DNA from 3 places in the Streptomyces sp. NPDC001816 genome. Region 1 is predicted to be linked to each of the others. Evidence: predicted binding sites of a transcription regulator. Region 1 holds the regulator's gene; each other region holds the start of a gene.

What was found. Region 1 encodes HrcA, which represses chaperone genes, less so after heat shock. Its sites were predicted from a motif close to TTNGCACTCNGNNNNNCNGAGTGCNAA; they were not measured.
Region 2: groL (chaperonin GroEL) is a predicted target of HrcA. The motif match lies at 2,416-2,442, and genes of this name have one in related genera.
Region 3: groES (co-chaperone GroES) is a predicted target of HrcA. The motif match lies at 4,768-4,794, and genes of this name have one in related genera.

Annotation. Positions count from the first base shown of each region.
Region 1 covers NZ_JBIATY010000003.1:336,557-343,334, forward strand. Annotated here, with positions in the region: gene ACFYZZ_RS12570 (nitronate monooxygenase) at 1-64, opposite strand, end outside; gene dnaJ (molecular chaperone DnaJ) at 165-1,301, opposite strand; gene hrcA (heat-inducible transcriptional repressor HrcA) at 1,302-2,318, opposite strand; gene ACFYZZ_RS12585 (MBL fold metallo-hydrolase) at 2,481-3,215, shown strand; gene ACFYZZ_RS12590 (DUF3097 domain-containing protein) at 3,250-4,056, shown strand; gene ACFYZZ_RS12595 (hypothetical protein) at 4,037-4,636, opposite strand; gene hemW (radical SAM family heme chaperone HemW) at 4,664-5,896, opposite strand; gene ACFYZZ_RS12605 (SpoIIE family protein phosphatase) at 5,924-6,778, opposite strand, start outside.
Region 2 covers NZ_JBIATY010000004.1:523,105-529,882, forward strand. Annotated here, with positions in the region: gene ACFYZZ_RS17930 (class I SAM-dependent methyltransferase) at 1-540, shown strand, start outside; gene groL (chaperonin GroEL) at 631-2,253, opposite strand; gene ACFYZZ_RS17940 (cold-shock protein) at 2,579-2,785, opposite strand; gene ACFYZZ_RS17945 (MoaD/ThiS family protein) at 3,227-3,502, opposite strand; gene thrC (threonine synthase) at 3,499-4,782, opposite strand; SAM riboswitch class I at 4,800-4,941, opposite strand; gene ACFYZZ_RS17955 (glucosyl-3-phosphoglycerate synthase) at 5,101-6,045, shown strand; gene ACFYZZ_RS17960 (trehalose-6-phosphate synthase) at 6,132-6,778, shown strand, end outside.
Region 3 covers NZ_JBIATY010000015.1:223,410-230,187, reverse strand. Annotated here, with positions in the region: gene ACFYZZ_RS39150 (cell wall-binding repeat-containing protein) at 1-1,642, shown strand, start outside; gene ACFYZZ_RS39145 (methyltransferase domain-containing protein) at 1,620-2,813, opposite strand; gene ACFYZZ_RS39140 (polysaccharide deacetylase family protein) at 2,904-3,815, shown strand; gene ACFYZZ_RS39135 (polysaccharide deacetylase family protein) at 3,812-4,657, shown strand; gene groES (co-chaperone GroES) at 4,942-5,250, shown strand; gene groL (chaperonin GroEL) at 5,371-6,778, shown strand, end outside.

The DNA.
Region 1 (6,778 bases):
CACCGCCCGCCATGGGGGCCTGCACGATCGGGTGGGGGAAGAGATCGGTCAGTGCGGAGGACATGACGGCATGTTGTCACGTCCTTTGAACAAGTCCGAATCCGGGCGTCCCACGGCATAGGCCACCGGCATACGGGGTGCCGAGGCACCCCGCAGCCGATGGTTCAGCGCCCGTTGAAAGCGTCCTTCAACCGCGAGAAGAGCCCCTGCTGCCCCGGCTGGAACTGTCCCTGCGGACGCTCCTCGCCGCGCAGCTTCGCCAGCTCGCGCAGCAGCCGTTCCTGCTCGGGGTCGAGCTTGGTCGGGGTCGTGACCTCGACGTGGACGATCAGGTCACCCCGGCCGCCGCCGCGCAGGTGCGTGACGCCCCGGTTGTGCAGCGGGATCGACTGGCCGGACTGGGTGCCGGGCCGGATGTCGACCTCCTCCATGCCGTCCAGGGTCTCCAGCGGCACCTTGGTGCCGAGGGCCGCCGCCGTCATCGGGATCGTGACCGTGCAGTGCAGGTCGTCGCCGCGCCGCTGGAAGGTCGGGTGCGGCAGCTCGTGGATCTCGACGTAGAGGTCACCGGCCGGACCGCCGCCGGGGCCGACCTCGCCCTCGCCGGCCAGCTGGATGCGGGTGCCGTTGTCGACACCGGCCGGGATCTTGACGGTCAGCGTGCGACGGGAGCGGACGCGCCCGTCACCGGCGCACTCCGGGCACGGGGTCGGCACGACCGTGCCGAAGCCCTGGCACTGGGGGCAGGGGCGGGAGGTCATGACCTGGCCCAGGAAGGACCGGGTCACCTGGGAGACCTCACCGCGGCCGCGGCACATGTCACACGTCTGGGCGGACGTGCCGGGAGCGGCGCCTTCACCGTTACAGGTGTTGCAGACGACCGCGGTGTCGACCTGGATGTCCTTGGTCGTCCCGAAGGCCGCCTCGTCCAGCTCGACCTCGATGCGGATCATCGCGTCCTGGCCGCGCCGGGTGCGCGAGCGCGGGCCGCGCTGCGACGCCGTGCCGAAGAACGCGTCCATGATGTCGGAGAAGTTGCCGAAGCCACCGGCCCCGAAGCCGCCCGCTCCGGCGCCGCCCGCCTGGGAGAGCGGGTCGCCGCCGAGGTCGTAGACCTGCTTCTTCTGCGGGTCCGACAGCACCTCGTAAGCGGCGTTGATCTCCTTGAACCGCTCCTGGGTCTTCGGATCCGGGTTGACGTCCGGGTGCAGCTCGCGCGCGAGCCGACGGAACGCCTTCTTGATCTCATCCTGCGACGCGTCGCGGCGCACGCCGAGAACGGCGTAGTAGTCCGTGGCCACTTACGACTCCGCCAGGATCTGTCCGACGTACCGTGCCACTGCGCGTACCGCTCCCATCGTTCCCGGGTAGTCCATGCGGGTCGGTCCGACCACGCCTAGCTTGGCAACCGCCTCGCCGCCCGAACCGTAGCCGACCGACACGACGGAGGTGGAGTTGAGTCCCTCGTGGGCGTTCTCGTGCCCGATGCGCACGGTCATGCCCGGATCCTTCGCCTCGCCGAGGAGCTTGAGGAGCACGACCTGCTCCTCAAGGGCCTCCAGGACGGGCCGGATCACGAGGGGGAAGTCATGTCCGAAGCGGGTGAGATTGGCGGTACCGCCGATCATCAGCCGCTCCTCGTTCTCCTCGACCAGTGTCTCCAGCAGGGTGGAGAGCACTGCGGAGACCGTACCGCGGTCCTCGACGTCGAAGGCCTCGGGGAGGTCCTCGACCAGGCGCGGCACGTCGCTGAACCTGCGGCCCGCGACCCGGCTGTTCAGCCGGGCCCTGAGGTCCGCCAGGGACGCCTCGCCGAAGGGGGCCGGGCAGTCGACCATCCGCTGCTCGACCCGGCCGGTGTCCGTGATCAGCACGAGCATCACGCGCGCGGGGGCGAGCGAGAGCAGCTCCACGTGCCGCACGGTGGACCGGGTCAGGGACGGGTACTGCACGACGGCGACCTGCCGGGTCAGCTGCGCGAGCAGCCGTACCGTGCGGGCCACGACGTCGTCGAGGTCGACGGCGCCCTCCAGGAAGTTCTGGATCGCGCGGCGCTCGGGCGCGGTCATCGGCTTGACGCCCGCGAGCTTGTCCACGAACAGCCGGTAGCCCTTGTCGGTGGGGATGCGCCCGGCACTGGTGTGCGGCTGGGCGATGAACCCCTCGTCCTCCAGGGCGGCCATGTCGTTGCGGACGGTCGCCGGGGAGACGCCGAGGTTGTGCCGCTCGGTGAGCGCTTTCGAGCCCACCGGCTCCTCGGTGCCCACGTAGTCCTGGACGATGGCGCGCAGCACCTGAAGCCTGCGTTCACTCAGCATCCGCGCGCACCTCCAGCATGTCGTCCCCTCGGTTCTTCCGGTCGCCCGCCTGGCACTCTGCGTGTCCGAGTGCCAGCCTTCCCCAGCCCAGTGTACGGGCGTGGGGTACTCACTGGGCAAGGTCGGTCCTGCCGTACCTGGTCGTACCGCTAGCGTCGCGGTATGACGGTGACTTGGGAAGAGCTGGGGTGGGAGCGGCTGGCGCCCGGGGTGGGGCGGTGCCGGCTGCCCGGCTGGGACTGCACCGTGGGCCTGGTTCTCGGGGCGGGTACGGCGCTGATGGTGGACGCCGGGTCGAGCCCGGCCGAGGGCGAGCGGCTGCGGACGTGGGCGGAGCAGTTGGCGGGGCACGGTGTGACCCATCTCGCGCTCACGCATCCCCACTTCGACCACGTCTTCGGCGCGGCCGCCTTCGCCGGGGCGCAGACGTACGCGGCGGTGGGCATCGACGCGGTGTTCGCGTACGAACGCGAGGAGCTGTGCCGGGACGCGGTCCGGCACGGGCTGCCGGCCGCGGACGCGGACGCGGCCGTCGCCGCCCTGACTGCTCCCCGCCACCTGGTCTCGGGCGAGTGGACGCTGGACCTCGGTGAGGGCCGGCAGGTGCTGCTGGCCAACGTGGGCCCCGGCCACACGGCCCACGATCTCGCGGTGCTCGTCCCCGGCCCGGTCTCCGGCGCCGCGGAGATCGTCTTCTGCGGCGACCTGGTGGAGGAGTCCGGCGAACCCCAGGCGGGCCCGGACGCCGTACCGTCCCGCTGGCCCGACGCCCTGGACCGGCTGCTCGCCCTCGGCGGCGAGGACGCGTTGTACGTCCCCGGTCACGGTGCGGTGGTCGACGCGGCGTTCGTACGACGGCAACGCGACGAGCTGGCAGCGCGTTTCGGCGTGTCGTGAGTGCGGGTCGGCGGCTTCTCCTATCGTCATCCGAATGCGCCAGTACTCACCGGACCTGACCCCGCCCTGGAAGAAGCCGAAGCCCGTGCCGGAGGTCCCGGCGGAGCCCGGCCTGGTGGTCGAGGAGCCCGGCACCGGTTTCTGCGGCGCGGTGATCCGCTGCGAGGCGGGCACGGTGACGCTGGAGGACCGCTTCGGCAAGCACCGGGTGTTCCCGCTGGAGCCGCGCGGCTTCCTGCTGGAGGGCAGGGTGGTGACTCTGGTGCGGCCCGCCTCGGGCCCTGTCCGCCCCACCCGTACGGCGTCCGGTTCGGTGGCCGTCCCCGGCGCACGCGCGCGCGTGGCCCGCGCCGGCCGCATCTACGTCGAGGGCCGGCACGACGCCGAACTGGTCGAGAAGGTGTGGGGCGACGACCTGCGCATCGAGGGCGTGGTCGTGGAGTACCTGGAGGGCGTGGACGACCTGCCGGCGATCGTGGCCGAGTTCGCGCCGGGTCCGGATGCGCGCCTGGGCGTACTCGTGGACCACCTCGTGCCGGGCACGAAGGAGTGGCGCATCGCCGAGTCGGTGACGAGCGAGCACGCGCTGGTGCTCGGTCACCCGTACATCGACATCTGGGAGGCCGTGAAGCCATCGTCCCTGGGCATTCCCGGCTGGCCCCGGGTGCCGCGCGGGGAGGACTGGAAGACGGGGGTGTGCCGGGCGCTGGGATGGCCGGAGAACACGGGGGCGGCGTGGCAGGGGATTCGGTCGCGGGTGCGGTCCTACAAGGATCTTGAGCCGGAGTTGCTGGGGCGGGTGGAGGAACTGATCGACTTCGTCACTGCCCCGGCCGGGTGAACCCGGCGGCAGCCGGCTGTCTCAGGTAGGAGCCGGGCTGCTCGACGCGCCCGAACCACAGCTCGGGCGGGGCCCAGCGGCGGAGCGCGCGGTCGTACACGCTGAAGAAGTGCCGTACGTCCAAGCGGTAGCGCAGCCGGGGCAGCTCCTCGCGCAGCGGCGCCGCCTCGCGGACGAACTCGCGGAGCAACGGGTCGTCATGGTCGATGTCACCGCCGGGGCACAGCTCCACCGTGTGGACCAGCCTCCGGCCGACGCGCGTCCAGTAGAGGCCGACCCCGGCCAGCGAGTCCCAGGGGATCAGCACGGCCTTCCCCCGCCGCAGGACCCAGAACCCGTTCGCGTCGAGGGCCGTGACCATTCCGCGCCACCGCAGCACCGTGCGCAGCGCGAACCCGGCCCAGACCAGGCCGAGCAGGCAGACCAGGGCGACGACGTGGAATCCCTTGTCCATCAGGGCCAGCAGGCCGAGCACGCCCACGCCGCCGAGCAGCACCACCAGCGGCAGCGTCCACAGCAGCCACCGCAACCCGTACCGCACCACGGTGGCGTCCGGATCCGGCCGTCTGTCAGAGATCATGGCCGGGAACTGTACCCAGCCCGACGATCAGTCGACCAGATCCCGCACCACCGCGTCCGCCAGCAGCCGCCCGCGCAGCGTCAGCACCGCCCGTCCGTCCTCGTACGGCCCTTCCTGAAGCAGCCCGTCCGCCAGTGCCCGCTGGGAAGCCGAGAGCCCCTCCTTCTTCAGCAGCGACAGAGGTACCCCCTCCCGCAACCGCAGCTCCAGCAGGATGCGCTCCACCCGGCGGTCCTCGTCGGACAACAACTCACGCCCGGCCCCCGGCGACCGCCCAGACGCCAGCGCCGCCGCATACGCCCCCGGATGCTTGACGTTCCACCAGCGCACCCCGCCCACGTGCGAGTGCGCCCCCGGCCCGGCGCCCCACCAGTCCGCGCCCCGCCAGTACAGCTCGTTGTGCAGGCAGCGGGCCGCCTCCGAGGTGGCCCAGTTGGAGACCTCGTACCAGTCGAAGCCGGCCGCGGACAGCATCTCCTCGGCGATCAGATAGCGATCGGCGTGGACGTCGTCGTCCGTCATCGGGACCTCGCCCCGGCGGATCCTTCTCGCCAGCTGGGTGCCCTCCTCGACGATCAGGGCGTACGCGCTGATGTGGTCGGGCCCCGCCCCCAGCGCCGCGTCCAGTGAGGCCCGCCAGTCGTCGTCCGACTCCCCCGGCGTGCCGTAGATCAGGTCCAGGTTGACGTGCTCGAAGCCCGCGGCTCGTGCCTCCGCCACGCACGCCTCGGGGCGCCCCGGAGTGTGCGTGCGGTCGAGCACGCGCAGCACGTGCTGTTTCGCGCTCTGCATGCCGAAGGAGATCCGGTTGAAGCCGCCCGCGCGCAGGGCGGCGAGGTAGGCCGGGTCGACCGACTCCGGGTTCGCCTCCGTCGTGATCTCCGCGTCCGGCGCGAGACCGAACTCGTCGCGGATCGCGCCCAGCATCCGCACCAGGTCGTCGGCGGCCAGCAGGGTCGGCGTGCCGCCGCCCACGAAGACCGTGCGGACCTCGCGCGGGTCGTCGCCGAGCACCTTGCGGGCCAGGCGGACCTCGTCGGTCAGGGTGTCCGCGTAGTTGTCCCGGGAGGCGAGCACTCCGCCGGTGCCGCGCAGCTCGGTCGCGGTGTACGTGTTGAAGTCGCAGTAGCCGCAGCGGGTCGCGCAGTACGGGACGTGCAGATAGAACCCGAGGGGTCGGTCGGCGGTGCCGGCGAGTGCGGCGGCGGGCAGCGTGCCGTCGTCGGGGACCGGCTCGCCGTCGGGGAGTGCGGAAGGCATGTCCTCCATTGTCCCGTACGGCGTCGGTTACTCCGCCTGGAGCACCAGCAGGGCCAGGTCGTCCTCCGGCAGGCCGCCGCCGAAGTCGTGCACCAGACGACGGATCCGGTCCGCGATCAGCTCGGCGCTCAGGCCCGCGCAGCCGGACAGGGCCCGCGCGAGCCCGTCGCCGTCGTCGAACTGGCGGGAGCCGGAACGGCGCTCGGTCACCCCGTCGGTCACGCACAGCAGGCTGTCGCCGGGGCCCAGCTCGATGGTCTCGCTGGTGTAGGTCTCGTCCTCCACCACGCCCAGCAGGGTCTGCGGGCGGGCGGCGGTGCGCACGTCGCCGTCAGGGCGCAGCAGCAGCGGCAGGGGGTGTCCGGCGGAGGCGAGGGTGCAGCGGACGCCGCCGTCGTGCGGGGTCAGCTCGCCGTACAGAAGGGACAGGAAACGGGTCTGCGGGCCGTCCCCGGGGGCCACGGGCCGGGCGCCGCCGGCGACCAGTGCGCGGGCGGCCGCGTCGGCGGCCTCGGTGGCGTCGTCCAGGAGGAGCTGGTTGAGGCGGTCGAGGACGTCGGCGACCCGGTAGCCCTCGCGGGCGAGCAGCCGCAGCCAGGGGCGGGCGAGTCCGATCACGACCGCCGCCTCGGGGCCCTTGCCCTGTACGTCGCCGACGGCGAAGCACCAGCGGCCGTCGCCCGCCGGGAACAGGTCGTAGAAGTCGCCGCTGGGGCCGCCCTTGTCGCAGGGTTCGTAGACGAGCGCGCTGCTCATTCCGGGGATCTCGGCGACCGCGCCGGGCAGCAGGCCGCGCTGCAGGACGGCGCTGATGGTGGCCTGCCGGGCGTACTGGCGGGCGGCGCCGATGGCCAGGGCGACCCGGCGGGCGAGATCCTCGAC
Region 2 (6,778 bases), on a different contig from region 1:
GCCGGTCGTCCCGCTCCCTCCTGGCTGGACCTGTGCAGTGGTGAGGGCCGGGCGCTGCGGGAAGCGGCCGGTGTTCTGTCGGACGACGCCGTGCTCACCGCCGTAGACCTCGTGGGGCCGCTCGTGCCCGGGGCGCCGACGCCGCCTGTCCTAAGGGAGATCGTTGCCTCCGTTTCCTCTTGGGCGCCCTCACGGACGTACGACCTCATCACCTGCGTACACGGTCTGCATTACATCGGCGATCAGCTGGGGCTTGTCTGCCGGGCCGCCTCCTGGCTCTCTCCCGGCGGGCTGTTCATCGCCCACTTCGACCCCGACTCCGTCCGCTGGGTCGATGGCTCACCTGCCGGGCGGGCCGTTCTTTCCGTCCTCCGCGCCGCCGGGTTCCGTTACAGCTCCCGGCACCACCGCCTCACCCTCGATGGCGCCCGCGACATCCGACCGCCGTTCCGCTACGTCGGCGCCGATCCCTCCGCCGGGCCGAACTACACGGGTCAGCCCGCAGTGGGTTCCTATTACGTGGAGACCTGTGTTGGCTGAGCTTTGAAAACGCCCGAGGGCGGCACCCCCAGCCAGAAGCTGGAAGTGCCGCCCTCGGTCCGAAGGACAGGCGATCAACCGTCAGGTCGATCAGAAGTCCATGTCACCGCCCGGCATGCCGCCCGGAGCGGCCGCGGCGGCCTTCTCCGGCTTGTCGGCGATGACGGCCTCGGTGGTGAGGAACAGCGCGGCGATGGAGGCGGCGTTCTGCAGGGCAGAGCGGGTCACCTTCGCCGGGTCGATGATGCCCTCGGCGACCAGGTCGACGTACTCGCCGGTCGCGGCGTTCAGGCCGTGGCCCGGGGTCAGGTTGCGCACCTTCTCCACCACGACACCGCCCTCGAGGCCGGCGTTGACGGCGATCTGCTTCAGCGGGGCCTCCAGGGCCAGCTTCACAGCGGCGGCACCGGTGGCCTCGTCGCCGTCCAGCTCCAGCTTCTCGAAGACACCCGAGGTCTGCAGCAGGGCCACGCCACCACCGGCGACGATGCCCTCCTCGACGGCGGCCTTCGCGTTGCGGACGGCGTCCTCGATGCGGTGCTTGCGCTCCTTCAGCTCCACCTCGGTGGCGGCACCGGCCTTGATGACCGCGACACCGCCGGCGAGCTTCGCCAGGCGCTCCTGCAGCTTCTCGCGGTCGTAGTCGGAGTCGCTGTTCTCGATCTCGGCGCGGATCTGGTTGACCCGGCCGCCGACCTGCTCCGAGGAGCCGGCACCGTCGACGATGGTGGTCTCGTCCTTGGTGATGACGACCTTGCGGGCGCGGCCCAGGAGGTCCAGGGTCGCGTTCTCCAGCTTGAGGCCGACCTCCTCGGAGATGACCTCGCCGCCCGTGAGGATGGCGATGTCGCCGAGCATGGCCTTGCGGCGGTCACCGAAGCCCGGGGCCTTGACGGCGACGGACTTGAAGGTGCCACGGATCTTGTTGACGACCAGGGTCGACAGGGCCTCGCCCTCGACGTCCTCGGCGATGATCAGCAGCGGCTTGCCCGACTGCATGACCTTCTCCAGCAGCGGGAGCAGGTCCTTGACCGAGCCGATCTTGGAGTTGGCGATGAGGATGTACGGGTCCTCGAGCGACGCCTCCATGCGCTCCATGTCGGTCGCGAAGTAGGCGGAGATGTAGCCCTTGTCGAAGCGCATGCCCTCGGTGAGCTCGAGCTCCAGACCGAAGGTGTTGCTCTCCTCGACGGTGATGACGCCTTCCTTGCCGACCTTGTCCATGGCCTCGGCGATCAGCTCGCCGATCTGGGTGTCGGCGGCGGAGATGGACGCGGTGGAGGCGATCTGCTCCTTGGTCTCGACGTCCTTCGCCTGCTCCAGGAGAGCGGCGGAGACGGCCTCTACGGCCTTCTCGATACCGCGCTTGAGGGCCATCGGGTTGGCGCCGGCGGCGACGTTGCGGAGGCCTTCCTTGACCAGGGCCTGGGCCAGGACGGTCGCGGTCGTCGTGCCGTCACCGGCCACGTCGTCCGTCTTCTTGGCGACTTCCTTGACCAGCTCGGCGCCGATCTTCTCGAATGGGTCCTCGAGCTCGATCTCCTTGGCGATGGAGACACCATCGTTGGTGATCGTGGGGGCGCCCCACTTCTTCTCGAGGACGACGTTGCGACCCTTGGGGCCGAGCGTCACCTTGACGGCGTCCGCGAGCTGGTTCATGCCGCGCTCGAGGCCGCGCCGCGCCTCCTCGTCGAACGCGATGATCTTGGCCATGTGAAGTGGTCCCTCCAGGACTGGGGGTGATTCCTTCGGACCGCGCCCGCGCCCGCGACGGACGGCTCGCCGACCTGTGGTTCCTTGCCCCACCTGGCCTGCGGGCCTCACCGACCCGGTCCTTCTTTGTCACTCTCACCTTCAGAGTGCTAACGCCAATGATTAGCACTCGGCACCCCCGAGTGCAAGCGCCTCGGGGGTGCCGGGGGTGCGCTCAGCCGCGCGCGAACAGGGGGCGCCGGGCATGACGAAGGGCCCGCACCCCGGGAGGTGCGGGCCCTTCGACGATGTACAGAAGAACGTCGCTGTTCAGTCGACGCGTGCTTCAGCTGGTCGCCAGCCGGACCATGTCCGCCTGCGGGCCCTTCTGGCCCTGCGAGATCTCGAAGTCGACCCGCTGCCCCTCTTCCAGGGTGCGGTAACCGTCCATCTGGATCGCGCTGTAGTGGACGAAAACATCCGCACCACCGTCGACCGCGATGAAGCCGTACCCCTTCTCCGCGTTGAACCACTTGACGGTGCCCTGAGCCATGCCTAACTCCCCTATTACTGGCCCTTGCACAGATCCACACTTCGCGGACCCGGGTCAGACCTCACCCCCCATTGGTCGGGGGCGTGCGCCGGAACGCGTCGACCGCGGCTGAATGTATCTGTCCAACTGCCCTCTGCAACAGGTCAATCGGACGAGAAATCTGGACGAGCCCGATCCGGAATCTGCCGAGAATTCGTCCGAATTCAGGGCAAGTCGGGCTCCATAAAAGGCGCAAAAAGGCGCATACAGCCCGTGCACTTTGGCTGCTTCTCACCGGGCGTAACGCATGATTCCGGGGCCCTCGACCCGCAGACCCGGCACGCTTTCCCCAACTGTACCGCGCTCAATCACGCAGAATGGCCCCCTCCGCTTCTCTCACGGAGGAGGCCATTCGATGAACATTCAGTAACCGCGGTTACCGTAGGTAATGGTCGCTTTTGATCAGCCGCCGGCGACCGCGGGAATGATGGAGACACCGGCACCGTCCGGGGTCGCCGTCTCCAGCCCCTGCTCGAAGCGGACGTCGTCGTCGTTGACGTACACGTTGACGAAGCGGCGCAGCTTGCCCTGGTCGTCCAGAACGCGGGCCGCGATGCCCGTGTGGTTCTTCTCCAGGTCCTGGATGACCTCGGCGAGGGTCCCGCCCTCGGCGGCGACCTCGGCCCGGCCACCGGTGTAGGTGCGCAGGATGGTGGGGATGCGAACGGTCACGCTCATGCGAGGCCAGCCTCTCGGAAGGAGTCCAGGGTCGGACGGATGGTGGCGGTGAGACCCGTGCCGGCCACCGCGTCGAGGGTCTTGAGGCCGTCACCGGTGTTGAGGACGACCGTCGTCAGGGTCGGGTCCAGCACGCCGGCCTCGATCAGCTTCTTCGTCACGCCGACCGTCACACCGCCGGCGGTCTCCGCGAAGATGCCCTCGGTCCGGGCCAGCAGCTTGATCGCGTCCACGACCTGCTCGTCCGTCACATCCTCCACCGCGCCACCGGTACGGCGGGCGATGTCGAGGACGTACGGGCCGTCGGCCGGGTTGCCGATCGCCAGCGACTTGGCGATGGTGTTCGGCTTCTGCGGGCGGACCACGTCGTGACCGGCCTTGAAGGCGGTGGACACCGGCGAGCAGCCCTCGGCCTGCGCACCGAAGATCTTGTACGGCCTGTCCTCGACGAGCCCGAGCTTGATCAGCTCCTGCAGACCCTTGTCGACCTTCGTCAGCTGGGAGCCGGAGGCGATCGGGACCACGATCTGGTCCGGGAGCCGCCAGCCGAGCTGCTCGCAGACCTCGTACGCCAGGGTCTTCGAGCCCTCCGCGTAGTACGGCCGCAGGTTGACGTTGACGAAGCCCCAGCCCTCGCCGGCCGGGTCACCGATCAGCTCGGAGCAGAAGCGGTTCACATCGTCGTAGTTGCCCTCGATGCCGACCAGCTCGCCGCCGTAGACCGCGGCCATGACGACCTTGCCCTGCTCCAGGTCGTGCGGGATGAACACGCAGGAGCGCAGGCCCGCGCGGGCGGCGGCGGCGCCGACGGCACCGGCGAGGTTGCCGGTCGAGGAGCAGGAGAGCGTGGTGAAGCCGAAGGCGCGCGCGGCCTCCAGGGCCTGGGCCACCACCCGGTCCTTGAAGGAGTGCGTCGGGTTGCCGGAGTCGTCCTTCACATACAGCCCGCCGGTGACGCCCAGCTCGCGGGCCAGGTTGTCGGCCTTGACGAGCTTGGTCCAGCCCGGGTTGATGTTGGGCTTGTCGGCCACGTCGGCGGGGACGGGCAGCAGCGGCGCATAACGCCAGATGTTCGCCGGGCCGGACTCGATGCGCTTGCGCAGTTCTTCGGTGTCGTAGGCGGAGAAGTCGTAGGCGATCTCCAGCGGACCGAAACACTCCTCGCAGGCGAACACCGGTCCGAGGGGCACCCGGTGACCGCACTCGCGACAGCTCAGCGCCGCGGCGGGGCCGAGGTCTACGGTGGGATTGCTGGTGCTTGCAACTGTCTGCACAGCCATGGAGGCGAGGCCCTTTCTCCTCATCTTCCTCACGACGCATCTCGCCGTGAGACGGATTTGGCACCTTCCCTAGCCGGGAGCCTCGCTGGAGAACGAGAACCGACTGGAGGGTTGCCGGGGCTTCATCGGGCCGTTTCCCTCTGCCCCTCTGGATGAGCTGTATGTGGTTGTCAACGCTCGTTGACCCTGACATGCGATGGTCACCGGCGTTGTTCAAGACTGTAACCGAAGGCCAGGACAGTTGAGATAGTCGTCCGAACCGCGAGATGGATCACACGGTCACGCCATGTGATCAACGACAGTGAGGAGCCGCAGACCGTGCTGGAAGAAGTCGAGCGCTGGCTGGCCACCCGCTCCTGGTCCGTGACCGATCGTCCGCTCCACCGGATACTCGCCGCCAAGCAGCGCACCGGTCAGTCCGTCTCCGTCGTCCTGCCCGCGCTGAACGAGGAGGAGACGGTCGGCGACATCGTCGCGATCATCCGTCACGACCTCATGCAGCAGGTCCCCCTGGTCGACGAGATCGTCGTCGTCGACTCCGGGTCCACCGACCGCACCTCCGAGGTGGCCGCCTCGGCGGGCGCCCGGGTCGTCCACCGCGACGAGATCCTCCCGCGCATCCCGGCCGTCCCCGGCAAGGGCGAGGTGCTGTGGCGCTCGCTGCTGGTTACCAGCGGCGACATCATCTGTTTCATCGACGCCGACCTGAAGGAGTTCTCCTCCGACTTCGTCTCCGGCATCGTCGGCCCGCTGCTCACCGAACCGGGCGTCGACCTGGTCAAGGCGATGTACGACCGCCCGCTCCGCGGCGCAGCCGGACAGGGCGGCCGGGTCACCGAACTCATGGCCCGTCCGCTGCTGAACATGCACTGGCCGCAGCTGGCCGGTTTCGTGCAGCCGCTGGGCGGCGAGTACGCGGCCCGCCGCTCGCTGCTCGAACAGCTCCCCTTCCCCGTCGGCTACGGCGTCGAGCTGGGCATGCTGGTCGACGCCCTGCACCTGGTGGGCCTGGACGCCCTCGCCCAGGTCGACGTCGGCGTGCGCAAGCACCGCCACCAGGACGGCCAGGCACTGGGCCGGATGGCCGCGGCGATCTACCGCACGGCCCAGCTCAGGCTCGCCCGCGGACACCTCGTCCGGCCGTCCCTCACCCAGTTCGAGCGGGGCGAGGACGGGTTCGAGCCGCGCACCTACTCGGTGGACACCGAGGAACGGCCGCCGATGGCGGAGATCGCGGAGTACGCGGCGCGCCGGGTGGCGTGAGGGTCGCACGAGAACGGCTGTATACAGCCCCCTTCCGGGGCTGACCGTACGTTTGAGCGTTTCCGGGCCGGGCTAGGTTGAGGACCATGGCTTCCGCGCACGCTGCTGATGTGCTGGTCGCGTCCAACCGCGGCCCGGTTTCGTACGAGGTGCACGAGGACGGCTCGCTGCTCGCCAAGCGGGGCGGCGGCGGGCTGGTCTCGGGGCTGTCGGCCATCGGGCCGAACCACAATGCGGTGTGGGTGTGCGCCGCGCTGGGCGGCGGCGACCGCGAGGCGGTACGGCGCGCGGACGGCGGGCTGCTGCCGGCCGAGGAGACCGGCGGGCAGCGGGTGCGGATGCTCGACATCGACGCAACCGTGTTCACCGACGCGTACAACGGCATCGCCAACTCGGTGCTGTGGTTCGTCCACCACATGCTGTACCAGACCCCGCTGGAGCCGGTCTTCGACGCGGAGTTCCGGCAGCAGTGGGCGTCGTACGAGGCGTACAACCGTGCCTTCGCCGAGGCGCTGGCCGAGGAGGCGGCGGACGGCGCCGCGGTGCTCATCCAGGACTACCACCTGGCCCTCGCCCCCCGGATGCTCCGCCGGCTCCGCCCCGACCTGCGCATCGGCCACTTCTCGCACACCCCGTGGGCCCCGCCGGACTACTTCCGCCTGCTGCCCGACGACATCGCGGCCGAGCTGCTGACCGGCATCCTGGGCGCGGACCGGGCCGCGTTCCTGACCCG
Region 3 (6,778 bases), on a different contig from region 1:
CGTCTTCACGCTCAGCGGGCGGCTGCGCGTCGCCCCCTCCGACGGCAGCCGCGTCCAGCAGCACCTGTTCGCCACCGCTGAGGAGGGCTGCGACAGCCAGCCCAGCGGCGCCGTGAACGGCAAGCTCGCGTTCATCCGCTCGGGCACCACCTGCAGCGGCGACCGGCGCTACGGCGCCGTGTGGTTGTACGACGGCGCGAAGGACACCTTCAAGCAGCTGGTGGCGGGCAAGGCCAACGCGCCGGCCATCTCCCCGGACGGCACCAAGGTCGCCTACACCCTCGGCGGCAAGCTGTACACGGTCGACGTAGCCACCGGCGCGGTGACGCCGTGGCTGCCCGACGAGACCGGCTTGATCAGCAGGCCCGCCTGGTCGCCCGACGGCACCAGGCTGGCGTACGAGCTGACGACGACCTCGAACGAGCTGCAGAACCAGGTCCTCGACCTCGCCGGCGGCACCACGAAGGTCCTCTACGACACGCCCACCACCGCCAAGTGGGACCTCGCCTGGCAGCCGCTGCGCAAGAACCTCACCGGCCGGGTCTGGGGCGCCGACACCTACGCCACCAACATCGCCTCCTCGCGCTGGACCTGGAACAAGGTCGGCGGCAGCGTGCCGGGCCTGATGAACGCCAAGTCAGCGGTGCTGACCAACCGGGACAGCATGGCGTACTCGCTCACCGCGCCCGCCCTGGCCGGCAAGAAGCACGGCCCGGTGCTCGGCACCCCGAAGAGCGGGCTGTCCTCGGCGGTGAAGTCGGAGCTGAAGCGGATTCTCAAGCCCGGCTCCACCGTCTACCTCGTCGGCGGCACGTCCGTCCTCAGCAGCACCGTCTCCTCCCAGGTGACGTCGCTCGGCTTCACCCCGAAGCGGTTGTCGGGCACGGACCGCTACGCGACCTCGGTCGCCGTGGCCAAGTCGGTCACCAGCACCCCCAAGTACGTGTTCCTGGCCGACGGCACCGTGTACACCGCGGCCCTCCCGGCGGCGGCCGCAGCCGGTGCGGACGGCACGAGCAGCGCGGGCAGCGTCGTCCTCAGCAACGGCAGCACGCTGACGTCGTCGGTGAAGTCGTACCTGAACAGCCTGGACCCCAGGAGCACGATGGTCATCACGGTGGGTTCCAGCGCCAAGTACGCGCTCACGCACACGTACTTCTCGCACTGGCCGTCGACGTTCACGTACTACCCGATCACGGCGATGAAGTCCGGGCGCGAGCCGGGCGGGGCACTGTCCGTGGCGCTCGCGAAGTTCTGGTGGGGCTCGCCCTACCAGGTGGCCCTCGCGGGTGACACCTCCTGGCGGGGCGGTGTTTCCGCGGCCTCGGCGATGAACGTCTTCGGGCCCGTCCTGTGGACCGACCCCGCGGTTCTGCCGAGCGAGGTCAAGAGCTACCTCGTGCGCGAGGCCGCGGGCACCCAGGCCGTGATCGCCTTCGGCGGCAACTCCTCGGTCCCGCCCGCCGGTCTGGACACGGCGGGCACCGCGATCAGCGCGGGCGCCGACCAGTTCGTGTACCACCCGTACTACAACGGCGACCTGCCGGTGAGCCCCCTCGCCGCGAGCACTGCCGCGAGCACTTCCGGGCCGGTCGGTGCCGACCCGCACCTGGACTCGCTCAGGACGCTCCACCGCCAGTAGCCGGCGAGGGCGCGGGGGCGCCGATCAGCATGGTCGGGGCCCCCGCGACCCGGGTGAGGAACACCGTTGCCGAGCCCGGCCCGTGCGGCTTGACCTTCCTGCGCAGCTCCTCCGGCTCCACCGCCGACCCCCGCTTCTTCACGGTCAGCGTGCCGACCTCCCGCTCGCGCAGCAGGGCCTTCAACTTCTTGACGTTGAAGGGGAGTCGGTCGGTGATCTCGTAGGCCGAGGCGTACGGCGTCGGGTGCAGTTCGTCGGCCGTGACGTACGCGATGGTCTCGTCGACCAGGCCGCCGCCGACCTCCTCGGCCATCTCCGCGACCAGATGGGCGCGGATGACGGCGCCGTCGGGTTCGTACAGGTACCGCCCGACGGGGCGCACCTGGGGATCGGGCAGACCCCGGCCCAGGAGCGTGCGCGGGCCCGGCAGCAGCGTGGCCCGTACGGCCCCCGGCGCCTCGGTGCCGAACCACAGCACCGCCTCCTTCACGTCCCCGCCGTCCGAGATCCACTCGGCCTCGGCCTCGGCGGGAATCGCCTCGTGCGGGATGCCCGGGGCGATCTTCAGGGCGGCGCGGGGCGCCCCGAGGGCCGTGGCGACCGCCCAGGACAGGGGCGGCGAGTACGCCTCCGGGTCGAAGATCCTGCCCCGCCCGCCCCGGCGCGCAGGGTCCACGAACACGGCGTCGTAGCCCGCCGTGTCCACCTCGGTGACATCCGCCTCCCGGACCTCGATCAGCCCGGCGAGCCCCAGCGCCTCGGCGTTCGCCCGTGCCGTGGCCGCCGTCTGCGGATCCCGGTCCACGGCCAGCACCCGGATCCCGGCCCGGGCCAGCGCGATCGCGTCGCCGCCGATCCCGCAGCACAGGTCGGCGACCGAGGTCACGCCCAGCTCCCGCATGCGGCCTGCCCGGTACGCGGCCACGCTCGCCCGGGTCGACTGCTCGACCCCGTTCGGCGTGAAGAACATCCGCCGGGCGTCCTCGGCCCCGAACTTCGCCACCGCCCGCTGCCGCAACCGTGCCTGGCCCAGCGCTGCCGACACCAGCTCGGCGGGGTGCTCGCGGCGCAGCCGGGTGGCCACGGCCAGCTCCTGTGCGGGGTCGGTGTCGCGTACCTCGTCGAGGAGGGCGCGGCCTTCGGGGGTGAGGAGAAGGGCGAGGTCGTTCACCGGGTCATTGTGGGCCAGTCGGTGGACGGTGCGCCTCCGGCGGCGGTGTCGGCCCGGGTTCGGGGCCCGGGGCTGGAAGGATCCGACGCCATGCGAGTAGTAGTACAAAATGACAAAAGTCGGGCGCGGATCCCGAAGGCCGCCCTCCGCTGCGCGGCGGCCGCGCTGGCCTCGACCGCCCTCGTCGCCGGCTGCTCCGCCCTCGGTTCGGACTCCGCGGCCCGGCCCGCCCCCGGCCACGGCGGCCCGGCGGACGCGCAGGCCCGCCTCGCCGCCGAACACGCCCGCCTGGTCGCCGCCGCCCGGCACTGGAACCTCGACGAGGTCCCCCTGAGACCCCCGGCACCACCGACCGTGAAACCGAAGATCACCGCGCGCGCGGGCTTCGAGGTGGACGGCCAGGAGGAGGAGAACCTCCCACCGGTCTTCACCACCGTCCCCACCAGGCAGAAGGTCGTCTTCCTCACCCTCGACGACGGCGCCGAGAAGGACCCGGCGTTCCTGCGCATGATGAGCGACCTGAAGATCCCCTACACGGCCTTCCTCAGCAACTACCTCGTCAAGGACGACTACGGCTACTTCCGCCGGATGCAGTCCGAGGGGCACACCCTCAACAACCACACCCTCACCCACCCTTACCTGCCCGGACTGTCCTACGAGGAGCAGAAGGACGAGATCTGCGGCATGCAGGCCGTCATGAAGCGGCAGTTCGGAAAGGCGCCGACCGTCTTCCGCCCGCCCTACGGCAACTACAACGGCGACACCCTGCGCGCCGCCAAGTCCTGCGGGATCAAGTACGCGCCGATCTGGGACGAGGAGGTCTTCGTCGACCACTGGGAGTACCGCGAGGACGACAAGAGCCTGCACCCCGGCGACATCGTGCTCACCCACTTCCGGGGCCGCGACGACTGGGACGGCACGATGGTCGACGACATGCGCCGGTTCCTGAACAAGGTCACGCGCGAGGGGTACGCCGTGGCACGCCTGGAGGACTACCTGTGAGGCGCCGGGGGAGACCGGGGCGCGGCCCGGGAGGAGCACGGTCCGGGCCGGCCGTCGTCCTCGCGTCGGCCCTCCTCCTCACGGGCTGCGCCCAGTCGGTCGACCCCATCGAACGCCTCGGCAAACGGGCGGCCCAGGGCGTACGACATTCCAGCCCCGCCGTCAGCCAGGCGTACCGCCGCTGGGGCCTGGCCGCCCCGCTCGCCGCCCCGCCCCACCACCGCGCCCAACCCCTGACGGCCCACGGGGCGGGTGCCTCCCCGCCCCGCGTCGTCGACCACGTCACCACCACCGACAAGGTCGTCTTCCTCACCTACGACGACGGCGCCGAGCGCGACCCGCGCTTCGTCGACATGGTCCGCGAACTCAGGCTGCCGGTCAGCTTCTTCCTCACCGACAGCGTCGTCGGCCCCGGCTACGGCCACTTCGCCCGCCTGCGCGCGGTCGGCGCCGACATCGAGAACCACACCCTCGACCACCCGGCGATGTCCGGACTGCCGTATGCCGGCCAGCGCGCCGAGATCTGCGGCCAGCAGGACAAACTCAAGTCCCGCTTCGGCGTCCGCCCGCGCCTCTTCCGCCCGCCCTACGGCACGTACGACACCACGACGCTGCGCGCCGCCGCCGACTGCGGCATCTCCTCGCTCGTCCTGTGGCGCGCCGCCATGACCCCCGACGGCATCGCCTACACACACGGAGAGCGCCACCTGTGCCCGGGCGACATCGTCCTCGTCGGCCCCGACGAGGCGACGGGCCCGGCGCTGAAGGAACGCACGGCACGCCTGCTGCGCATGGTGCAGGCAAGTGGGCTGACGGTGGGCCGCCTTGAGGACTACCTGTAACGGCTCTTTCGGCAACGGTTCCTGTCAGCGCCGGCCGCACCGATCCAGCCCGTCCGGCGTTCGAGGACGAGGCTGTTCAGGCCGATCTTCCCCGCGACGCGCCACAGGCATTGGCACTCCGCTTGACCGAGTGCTAATCCCGGTCATAGTCTCGGCTCTGGCACTCGGCAGATGAGAGTGCCAACAAACGCGACGGGCAGGTCCGGCACCCGCGACGACGGATCGACCTGGTCGCCACCTCAGACAGTTAACCCCGTGAGATCTCCGAAGGGGGAGGTCGGATCGTGACGACCGCCAGCTCCAAGGTTGCCATCAAGCCGCTTGAGGACCGCATCGTGGTCCAGCCGCTCGACGCCGAGCAGACCACGGCCTCTGGCCTGGTCATCCCGGACACCGCGAAGGAGAAGCCCCAGGAGGGCGCCGTCCTCGCCGTGGGCCCGGGCCGCTTCGAGAACGGCGAGCGCCTTCCGCTCGACGTCAAGGTCGGCGACGTCGTTCTGTACAGCAAGTACGGCGGCACCGAGGTGAAGTACAACGGCGAGGAGTACCTCGTCCTCTCGGCTCGCGACGTTCTCGCGATCATCGAGAAGTAATCGCCTCCAGCACTCAGTTGCTTCCAGCTGCGCCCCTGGCCCCCGCGACCACATAAGAAGCCGGGCGCCGGGGCGCAGTTCTTTTTTCACCCACAGATTTCCGAGAGGGCTCCCGCTGTCATGGCGAAGATCCTGAAGTTCGACGAGGACGCCCGTCGCGCCCTCGAGCGCGGCGTCAACAAGCTGGCCGACACGGTGAAGGTGACGATCGGCCCCAAGGGCCGCAACGTCGTCATCGACAAGAAGTTCGGCGCCCCCACCATCACCAACGACGGTGTCACCATCGCCCGCGAGGTCGAGGTCGAGGACCCGTACGAGAACCTCGGCGCCCAGCTGGTGAAGGAGGTGGCGACCAAGACCAACGACATCGCTGGTGACGGCACCACCACCGCCACCGTGCTCGCCCAGGCGCTGGTGCGCGAGGGCCTGAAGAACGTCGCCGCGGGCGCCTCCCCGGCCGCCCTGAAGAAGGGCATCGACGCGGCCGTCGCCGCCGTCTCCGAGGACCTCCTCGCCTCGGCCCGCCCGATCGAGGAGAAGTCCGACATCGCCGCCGTGGCCGCGCTGTCCGCCCAGGACCAGCAGGTCGGCGAGCTGATCGCCGAGGCGATGGACAAGGTCGGCAAGGACGGTGTCATCACCGTCGAGGAGTCCAACACCTTCGGTCTGGAGCTGGACTTCACCGAGGGCATGGCCTTCGACAAGGGCTACCTGTCGCCGTACTTCGTGACGGACCAGGAGCGCATGGAGGCCGTCCTGGAGGACCCGTACATCCTCATCAACCAGGGCAAGATCACCTCGATCCAGGACCTGCTGCCGCTGCTGGAGAAGGTCATCCAGGCGGGTGCCTCCAAGCCGCTGCTGATCATCGCCGAGGACGTCGAGGGCGAGGCCCTGTCGACCCTGGTCGTCAACAAGATCCGTGGCACCTTCAACGCCGTCGCGGTGAAGGCCCCCGGCTTCGGCGACCGCCGCAAGGCGATGCTGCAGGACATGGCCGTCCTCACCGGCGCCACCGTCATCTCCGAGGAGGTCGGCCTCAAGCTCGACCAGGCCGGTCTGGACGTGCTGGGCTCCGCCCGCCGTGTAACGGTCACCAAGGACGACACGACCATCGTCGACGGTGCCGGCAACTCCGAGGACGTCCTCGGCCGGGTCAACCAGATCAAGGCCGAGATCGAGAACACCGACTCCGACTGGGACCGCGAGAAGCTCCAGGAGCGCCTCGCGAAGCTGGCCGGCGGCGTGTGCGTCATCAAGGTCGGCGCCGCCACCGAGGTGGAGCTGAAGGAGAAGAAGCACCGTCTGGAGGACGCCATCTCCGCGACCCGCGCCGCGGTCGAGGAGGGCATCGTCTCCGGTGGTGGCTCCGCGCTGGTCCACGCCGTCAAGGTGCTCGAGGGCAACCTCGGCAAGTCCGGCGACGAGGCCACGGGTGTCTCGGTCGTCCGCCGCGCCGCCGTCGAGCCGCTGCGCTGGATCGCCGAGAACGCCGGCCTCGAGGGCTACGTCATCGTCTCCAAGGTGG